One region of the Paenibacillus sp. S25 genome, then DNA from elsewhere that is predicted to be linked to it. Evidence: riboswitches for the same ligand, from Rfam matches in the RefSeq annotation. Region 1 holds a riboswitch; each other region holds the start of a gene.

The links. A riboswitch is a leader RNA that binds a small molecule or an ion and turns the genes downstream of it on or off. The one in region 1 is predicted to bind glycine.
Region 2: linked by a shared signal. The riboswitch ahead of sdaAB (L-serine ammonia-lyase, iron-sulfur-dependent subunit beta) and the one ahead of gcvT (glycine cleavage system aminomethyltransferase GcvT) in region 1 are both predicted to bind glycine.
Region 3: linked by a shared signal. The riboswitch ahead of KAI37_RS20075 (alanine/glycine:cation symporter family protein) and the one ahead of gcvT (glycine cleavage system aminomethyltransferase GcvT) in region 1 are both predicted to bind glycine.

Annotation. Positions count from the first base shown of each region.
Region 1 is NZ_CP073683.1:4,433,761-4,437,042, forward strand. Features, by position in the region: gene gcvH (glycine cleavage system protein GcvH) at 238-636, opposite strand; glycine riboswitch at 1,031-1,129, shown strand; gene gcvT (glycine cleavage system aminomethyltransferase GcvT) at 1,306-2,406, shown strand; gene gcvPA (aminomethyl-transferring glycine dehydrogenase subunit GcvPA) at 2,533-3,282, shown strand, end outside.
Region 2 is NZ_CP073683.1:455,847-459,128, forward strand. Features, by position in the region: gene KAI37_RS02040 (Ig-like domain-containing protein) at 1-164, shown strand, start outside; gene sdaAA (L-serine ammonia-lyase, iron-sulfur-dependent, subunit alpha) at 237-1,136, opposite strand; gene sdaAB (L-serine ammonia-lyase, iron-sulfur-dependent subunit beta) at 1,126-1,815, opposite strand; glycine riboswitch at 2,028-2,143, opposite strand; gene KAI37_RS02055 (DUF6359 domain-containing protein) at 2,358-3,282, shown strand, end outside.
Region 3 is NZ_CP073683.1:4,597,742-4,601,023, forward strand. Features, by position in the region: gene KAI37_RS20070 (iron-containing alcohol dehydrogenase) at 1-271, shown strand, start outside; gene KAI37_RS20075 (alanine/glycine:cation symporter family protein) at 329-1,747, opposite strand; glycine riboswitch at 1,907-2,001, opposite strand; glycine riboswitch at 2,020-2,096, opposite strand; gene KAI37_RS20080 (glycoside hydrolase family 1 protein) at 2,265-3,282, opposite strand, start outside.

The DNA.
Region 1 (3,282 bases):
AAGGTATTATACCTGCATAATTCTTCTTAATATGACCTGTAGCTATAGAAATTAGTCGAAAAACCGTGCTGGATTATGTATGATTCTTATATGGGGACAACCCTCTAAATCAGAATAAAACACGTAATTACGTTTGCAAAAAGACAAAAAAATAGCCGCTATGTTAAATCATAGCGACTATTTTATACAATAATCGAGCAGACAAATAACCCTCTTACTCCATACTACAATGCTCCATTACTGCCCATCGGAAATCAACTGCTCATACTGGTCCGCAGACAGTAGCTTGCCCAAGGCTTCCTCCACCTCTTTATCCATCTCTACTTCGATCATCCAACCTTTGTCATAGGGAGATTCATTCACTAGCTCAGGCGTACTTTCCAGCGTTTCATTCACTTTTAATATGGTTCCCGTCACCGGAGCAAAAAGGTCGGATACCGTCTTCACCGATTCAATCGTACCGATCTCCGCTCCCTGCTCAATCGTTGCTCCCGCCTCAGGTAATTCTACAAAAACAATATCACCCAGTTGATGCTGTGCAAAGTCTGTAATACCAATCCGCACCGTTCCATTCTCTGTCCGCTGAACCCACTCATGTTCGTCTGTATACCAAAGTTGCTGCTTCACTTCACCCATTCTGTTCCCCTCACTTCCATATGAATAAAATCGCTTTTGCTCACCTGTATTAGACAGGTTAAGATTATGACAACAAGAACACTCATGTCAATAATACTAACAAAAATACTTCATATCACCTCATATAGCGTACTATATAAAAAAATGATAGCTTATAACAAACGCTTACATATCCTTATTTATATATTAAATGTTTTTTCTATTATTTTTGATGACATTTTTATTGACATTTTGAATGAATTTGCGTATTAATGGGTTATAGCAAATGCTTTGGGAAACACACCGACAACTGCAAACGCGGATGAACGCGGAGGGAGAGACTGCCAAAAAGATTCGCATAGCTGTTGCCGCTTGTGAGACATAAGTGCACGCGAATCGGATCAAGTTGTTATCTGCAAAGCCAGGTAATATACCGTTGATCCCGAAGGTAGCGCCGAAGGAGTAAACCTGCATTGCAGGTGAATCTCTCAGGCAAAAGGACCTCTGCCGGACGCATCTCTGGAGAGCATTCGCTATTGGAGCGGATCACCCAAGGGGAAACCCGGTACATACCGGGGTAACTTTCTGGTATCAAGGACAGAGCTGAAAAAAGAGTGTAGACTGCCGTCTATACGTTTTTTTCGGCCTGTCTTTTTTGTTTAGCCGATCACACCGGATAGGAGTGGAATAATGACTAATTTGCGAAAAACACCGCTATATTCGTCCTACGGGACGCAGTCTGGGGTTCGTTGTATTGACTTTGGCGGCTGGGAGCTCCCGGTTCAGTTTAGCGGCATTCAAAAGGAGCATGAGGCCGTCCGGCAACGTGCGGGTTTATTCGATGTATCGCATATGGGCGAATTTTTGGTTGAAGGCAAAGAGGCCGAAGCTTTTCTGCAAAGGGTGACCACGAATGATGTCAGCCAGTTGGAACCAGGTCAGGCACAATATTCACTCCTGTGTTACCCCGATGGAGGTGTAGTAGACGACCTACTTGTTTACTGCAAAGGACCGGAACGCTACATGCTCGTTGTGAACGCATCCAACATCGATAAGGATTGGGATTGGCTAATTCGTCATATGCCTGCATCCGTTCACATGGAGAATATGTCTGATGCGATAGCATTGCTGGCGTTGCAAGGACCGGAAGCAGCACGTATTGCCGCAGCCGTGGCAGATACGGACATTACGAATCTGGCATCTTTCCGCTTCCATGAGAATGTGCCATTGTTCGGAGCAAAAGCACTTGTCTCACGAACCGGATATACGGGCGAAGACGGTTTTGAATTTTATGTACCTGCTGCGGAAGCACCAGCCGTATGGGAGGGTTTGCTTCGTTCCGGTGAGTCGTATGGGCTGATTCCCGCTGGACTTGGTGCTCGGGATACACTACGCTTTGAGGCACGATTGCCGCTGTACGGTCAGGAGTTATCTGCCACGATTTCACCACTCGAAGCTGGTCTAGGTTTCTTCGTCAAGCTGAATAAAGGAGATTTTATCGGTAGAGAAGCACTGCAACGTCAGAAAGAACAAGGGATTCCTCGCAAATTGATCGGGCTGGAAATGATTGATCGCGGTATCCCACGCGCCCATTACCCAGTATTCGCAGAAGGACAACACATTGGTGAGGTTACAACGGGGACTCAGTCGCCCACCTTGAAGCGTAATCTGGGCCTCGCCTTGGTGGACAGTCGTTTTAGCGCCCTCTCTACACCGTTGGAGGTTGAGATTCGTGGCAAACGCCTGCGTGCCGAGGTGGTGGCAGCACCCTTTTATAGACGCCCGCGCTGATCTTAAACTCTTTTTATTTCTATAAAGCAAACATGTCAGATATGAACTTCTGGTTTTTTCATCTCACACACTTTTTTATTAGCTAATTTACGTTTGAAATTTGCTTTTCGAAAGGAGCCAGAACCTATGAAGCAGCATCGTTATCTCCCTATGACTGAACAGGATCAAACCGAAATGCTACGTGTGGTCGGTGTATCATCCATTGATGATTTATTCAGTGACATTCCAGAGGCCATTCGATATCAAGGGGAACTGCCTCTTTCTTCTCGACTCGATGAGAAAGCCTTAACCCGCCACTTGGCTGAGCTGGCCGGACACAACGCCAATACAGACACACATGCCAGCTTCCTTGGCGCAGGAATTTATGATCATCATATTCCGTCCGTCATCCAGCACATCACTTCACGCTCGGAATTCTATACAGCCTACACCCCCTATCAGCCGGAAGTAAGCCAAGGCGAGCTACAAGCCATTTTCGAGTTTCAGTCGTATATTTGCGAATTGACGGGCATGGCTGTAGCTAATGCCAGCATGTACGACGGAGCGACTGCACTGGCTGAAGCGGGCTCACTGTCCGCCGCAGCTACCCGCCGTAAACAGCTTATCGTATCAAGGTCCGTCCATCCGGAGGCACGTCAGGTATTGGCAGCCTATGCACGCGGATTGGATTTGGACATCGTGGAGATCGGCTGTTCGGACGGCGTAACGGATGTTGATGCGTTAGCGGCAGCCGTATCGGAACAGACCGCGGCTGTTTTGGTCCAAAGCCCCAACTTTTTCGGAGCCGTGGAAAACCTGAAGCCGATGGCTGACCTCATCCATACGCACAAAGGTCTTTTGGTCGTCAGTGCCAATCCACTAGCACTTGGCTTGCTG
Region 2 (3,282 bases), 2.0 Mb from region 1:
ATGAGTCGGAGAAGGATGTTTCCAAACCGGCTGTCTGGTCCTCGTCCAGAATTGTTGTTGCGACCGTCAAAGACGGTAACATTAAGGCACAGGGCAAGGGCAAAGCTGTAATTACTGTGAAATATGCAGGTAAAATGACGAAGGTACAGGTAACCGTTCAGTAAAACAAAAGAGCAAGCATACGTCCAAGGACGATATGCTTGCTCTTTTATTTTAAGGAGGCTACCGCTTATAAATTATGACTTATCCTTCTTGGTCGGTGTGTTGCGTGTAAGTGATTCGGTCAAACGCTTGCCAGTCGGCGTCTGGGCCAAGCCGCCTTTGGCGGTCTCGCGGTGCTTCGACGGCATCGCACTGCCGACTTCAAGCATCACGTCGATGACTTCGTCAGACGGAATAGCGCTGCGCACACCCGCCAAAGCCATGTCCGCTGCGGCAAGCGCAGTCACGGCTCCCAGCCCATTGCGCACGATGCACGGAATCTCCACGAGTCCGGCGACGGGGTCGCAAATCAGGCCGAGCGTGTTCTTAAGAGCGAGACCCACGGCGTGAACAGCCTGTTCAGGCGTACCACCGCGCAGCTCGACCATAGCGCCAGCGGCCATCCCGATAGCTGAGCCAATCTCAGCCTGACAGCCTCCCTCCGCGCCAGAAATGAAGGAGTTGTTGGCGATCACGTAGCCAATGGCTCCAGCGGCGAACAGACCGTTCACCATATGCTCATCATCCCAGCCGAACCGCTCCTGCGCACTGATGAACACACCAGGGATAACCCCGCATGAGCCTGCGGTAGGCGTGGCGACAATGCGACCCATGGATGCATTAACCTCCGACACGGAGAGGGCATAAGCCATGGCGAGCGCGGAGGCATCACCGGAGCAGGTTTCTCCTGCCCGCAGATACTCGGCTAGGCGCTTGCCGTCACCGCCCGTCAATCCACTGCGGGATACGGTGTCTTGTGTCTGACCGCGATGAACGGCTTCCTTCATGACTTCATAATAATCAGACATTTGGCGAAAGATTTCTTCCTCCGTTGTATTCGTCTCTTGTACCTGCTCTTGAATCATCAAGCGGCCAATTGTGGTGGATTCTTCAGCGCATAAAGCGCTGATTTCATGCAGATGGCTAAACCGCATCGGATTCAGCTCCTTTTTTCAAATTAATCATCTTAATTTCATACATATGAGGTAAAGAACGCAGTTCCGCAATCAGTTCAGCTGGAGCAGAACTGTCCGTTTCAATGGCGGTGAGTGCTTCACCATCCCGGCCTTTGCGATCTACGTGCATATAGGCAATGTTAATGTGGGCCGCGCCCAGCGCTGAAGTTATCGCGCCCAATGTACCGGGCTTATCCGAGTGGAGAAGCACCAGCGTAGGCAGCTCCCCGGTCAGATTGACCCGGAATTCGTTAAGCTGCTGGACATGGATGCTGCCGCCGCCGATGGAGGAGCCCAACAGTGTGCGCTGATCCTCGCCCTTCCACAGCTCGAAACGGACAGTGTTCGGATGAGGCGCGGGGAGTCCGCTGACGGCGAATTCCACGGCCATCCCGGCTTGCTCCGCCCATTGCTCGGCATCCGGAATCCGGTGATCGTCCGTATCGTAATTAAGCAGCCCTGCGATGAGCGCCAGGTCTGTACCGTGTCCTTTATACGTATCGGCAAAGGAGCCGTACAGTGTCATACGGGCACGGTCAGGCTGCGTCCCGAGCCAGTGCCGTGCAACGCGTGCGAGCCGTACCGCGCCTGCGGTGTGTGAGCTGGAAGGTCCGGTCATGGCCGGACCGATAATGGAAAATACATCTTTGAAACGCATGGTGTGGCCCCCTGTATGTTCTAATACCATACTATATGGTATTTCCGCGTCTTTGCGCGGTTATGACGGTTCCTAATGCTGACGCACAATGTGAGCACAAAAAAGGACAGGATAAGGAAGTTTCCCTTATCTCTGTCCTCGTTACCTGAGAGTTTCGTGCGGTGTTCTTACCGCCTTTACCCCTTGGGTGGCTTGCGCTCTCTCCAGAGTTGCGTCAGATGACGATACATGGACCTGAGAGATTATCCGTCAGCCGGGTGCTGACGCCTTGCTCCTTCGGTGCCGCCAGAGTGTAGGCTCCCTGGACAGACTCTCCCGTCATCTTCATTCGCGTATACCGTTCTACATGTCTTTCTTAGCGTAATGTATGGCGTGCTCGGTGTCAATCACAGGTTTAATTTTTACATAAACAGGTGCGTTCCCAATAAAAAAGATTAAAATTTACATAATTATGGATGAAACCAGGAAGGAATTAGAAGATTGGCGGCTAATCTGATAAAGGACAAGTATATTTATGGAAATCATAGGAGGGATATTGACGTATGGTAAAAGGCTTGCGATTCACAGGTTCACGCTTAAAAGGGATGCTGCATCTAGCAGCGATCGTATCACTGCTGATCGGGATCTTCGTTCCATTCGGTCAGGTCAAGGCAGAGGGAGCATTGACAGTAGCCGAAGCACTTCAGCGCCAAGGCAGTGAAGGTACGGTGACGGTGGAAGGTTACATCGTCGGACATGCTACCGGATCGAAAACGGCTAATTTTTCTTCCCCGTTTGCGAATGATTTTAACGTACTGATTGCCGATCAGGCAAATGAACGTAATACGTCTAATCTGTTGGATGTACAGCTGACTTCAGCGTACAGAGGGCAATATGGGCTATCAGGCCATCCTGAGCTGATCGGCAGCAAAATTCGTGTGACGGGTACACTCGGCGCCTACAATAATTTTGGTGGAGTGAAAAGCCCAAGCGCTGTTGAACTGGTGAACGGAAGCGAGCCGGGTGAACCAGGTGAACCTGGCAACCCGGGTCAACCCGGTACTACATTGCCGGATGGAAAAGGCAAAAAGGTGCTGTTCGATAATACGCACGCACAGACCGCTGGTGCAGCAGATTGGGTCATTGAAGGCGCCTTCTCCGACTTTGCCAATGGACTGCGTAATGTAGGCTTTACGGTAGACCAATTGAACCGTCCCATTCCTTTTACTTATGGAGAGCAGGCCATAACATATGACAAGTTGCGCCAATATGATGTGTTCATTATTGGTGAAGCGAATGTTGCCTTTAAGGCATCCGAGCAGGCTGCCCTGCTGCAATACGTGAATAACGGGGGGAGCGTTTTCTTCATCTCCGATCATTATAATGCGGACCGTAACAAAAACCGTTGGGATTCCTCCGAGGTTATGAATGGCTACCGTCGTGGAGCCTATACTAATCCGGCCAAAGGCATGACTGCAGAAGAAGCTG
Region 3 (3,282 bases), 160 kb from region 1:
TGCACGCATGAAGCGGCTGATGCTCAGCATGTTTGATTTAGATACCACTGGTAAAACGGATAAGGAAATTGCTTTGGAGGGGATTGATCGCCTGAGGGCATTCTGGACAAGTCTCGGTGCCCCTTCCACCCTGGCCGATTACAATATTAATGATGAGCAATTGGAAAAAGTCGCAAACATTGCAGCCCGTGAAATGGAATACGGAGGCTTCGGTAATTATAAAAAGCTGAATCAAGAAGATATTTCAGCTATTTTGCACGCATCGTTATAACATTCAAAAGGGAGTGTCCTCAAGCCTGTGATGGCTGAGGGCACTCCCTTTTGGAATTTATGAATTAACCGTTTGCCCTTTTTCTTCTACTTGAATAGCTGCCCCTACACTGGCACCTGCAAGAATGCCCTTTTTCTTACTAGAATTCAGAGAATCCATATAGGTTCGGGTTTCTGCGACTACAATTCCTGATAAGCCGAGCAGTGCAATCAGGTTCGGGAAAGCCATCATTGCGTTAAATATATCTGCCAGCAGCCAAATCGCATCCAATTTAATGAACGCACCCCCGGCAACCAGTACGATGAACAGATAACGATATGGCTTAATCCACTTGACCCCAAGCAAATATTCAACACAGCGTTCCCCGTAATAGTTCCAGCCGAGCATGGTGGTGAACGCGAACATAATCAGAATGATTGTGAGTAGTTCTGCCCCCAGCGGGAATGCGCTGGAAAATGCTTGCTGAGTCATCAGGCCCGCGTCGGTTGGCCCGCTCCACACACCACTAACCAGTAGCGTCAACCCGGTCATCACACAAATAACCATCGTATCAATAAACACGCCTGTCATGGAAATTAGCCCTTGCTCCGCAGGCCAATTAGTTTTGGCAGCTGCAGCTGCAATCGGTGCGCTTCCCAATCCGGCCTCATTGGCAAAAATACCTCTGGCTACCCCACTTCGCATCGCTAGCATAATCGTAGCTCCGGCAAATCCGCCCGTTGCAGATGTAGTTGAAAATGCCGAATGGAGCACCAGCGCAATTGCAGCAGGAAGTTGGTCAGCAAACCGAATCAGTACGATGAGACAGATCAGTACGTACAAGCCTGTTTTAAAAGGAACGACCTTCGTCGATACCTTGGCAATGCTTTTGAGTCCTCCAATAGTAACAAGTCCTGTAAGGATAGCAATAATCAGTGCTGTTACAATGGGCGGAACGCCAAAACTGTTTTCAGTCGAAGATACAATCGCTTTGACCTGCGGAAACGTTCCAATCCCGAACAACGCTACCAGCATGCCCGAAAAAGCAAACAGCATCGCCAGCGGTTTAAAACGGCGTCCCAGACCTTTCTCAATATAATACATCGGGCCGCCGGAAAATTGCCCATTCCGATCCTTCACCCGGTATTTTACCGCAAGTACACCTTCCGCATATTTCGTCGCCATCCCAAAAAAGGCTGCAACGACCATCCAGAACAAGGCACCCGGCCCGCCCAGCTTAATGGCTGTCGCTACGCCGACAATACTTCCTGTGCCAACTGTAGCCGCCAACGCTGTACTCAAAGCCGCAAAACTACTTACATCCCCGCTGCCTTCATTCGGTGCCTTACCGATCAGCTTGATCGCCAGGGGCAGGCGGAATACCTGCAGCATCTTCAAACGTATGGTCAGCCACAACCCCGTTCCCATGACAAGAATGATGAGAGGCGCCCCCCATATCCAACTGCTAATCGCTTCTAACACATGTACCAAATTCATTTCAACCCGCTCCTCCAGCATATTAGAAAACAAAAAAGAGTCAAATCCGCTGATTCGACTCCTGGAGAGGTTAAAGGCACGAAAAAATACAACCATCTTGTGCAGGTTTCTGCCTCTAATAGCTTATAAAAAAGCCTAGGGCATTCCCTGTCACAGGTTATTCGCGTCTCTGTCCTTTTGCCTGAGAGTTTAAGCAGATATTCTCTGCGGTGCACCTTCGGCGCCCAATTAAGGGTCTCTCCAGAGTTCTGTCCGTTTACGGTCCCCGCTTGTTGCTGTAATCAGCCTAAGCACCTGAGAGTTTTGCCCCTTCGGTCGGAACTTTCGTTCCATCTCCCGCAAACATCAACCAGACATATGAAATTTTTATTTATTATACAGAAAACTTTCAGCTTATTACAAGTGAAAAGTTTGTGAAGCCCGCTGAAATATTATTATTGTGTCTATCAAAAAAGCGGGTACAGCAGATTGCATCCTTAGGATGTCCTCTGCTATACCCGCCCGAGACGATATAGTATTACAATTCTTCACCATTGGTTGCTATCACATTTTTATACCAGTTAAATGAGTCCTTTTTGGAGCGTTTGAGCGTTCCGTTACCGTCATCATCCAGATCAACGTAAATAAATCCGTAGCGCTTGGACATTTCGGAAGTAGACATGCTCACAAGGTCGATAGGACCCCAGCTGGTGTAGCCAAGCAGATCAACACCGTCGGCAATCGCTTCCTTCATTTGAACAATATGCTGACGCAAGTAATCAATACGATATGTGTCATGCACAGAACCGTCTTCTTCTACCTTATCATAAGCACCTAGGCCATTTTCCACGATGAACAGCGGCTTTTGGTAGCGGTCATATAACGTGTTCAGTGTAACACGCAGACCGATCGGATCAATTTGCCATCCCCAGTCAGAGGACTGTAAATATGGATTTTTCACGCCACCAATCAGGTTTCCTGCTGCTTTCTCACCTTCTGGACCTGCAGAAACGGTCAAGGTCATGTAGTAGCTGAATGAGATATAATCGACCGTGTTATTTTTTAAAATTTCGGCATCGCCTGGTTCTGTGTGTATAACAACATTATTTTCTTCAAAATAACGATTCATGTAGTTGGAATATTCCCCACGGGCATGCACATCCGTAAAGAACAGGTTCATCTGATTTTCATGCTGGGCTTTCAGTATATCCTCTGGGTTACACGTATGTGGATAGCTTTCCAAACGAGCCAACATACAGCCGATCTGAGCGCCCGGGATGATCTCATGTCCCCGTTTGGTCGCCAGTGCACTAGCTACAAATTGATGATGCAGTGCTTGATATATCGCTTGTTGTTTGTTTTCTACACGGTCAATGACCACCCCGCCACCGGTAAACGGACTCATGGTCATTACGTTGATTTCATTAAAGGTCAGCCAGTATTTTACTTTATCCTTATAACGCGTGAACACAGTTTCGGCATAATTTACGTAGTGCTGTATAACTTCACGACCCAGCCAGCCATTATACTTCTGAGTCAAACCCAGCGGTGTCTCA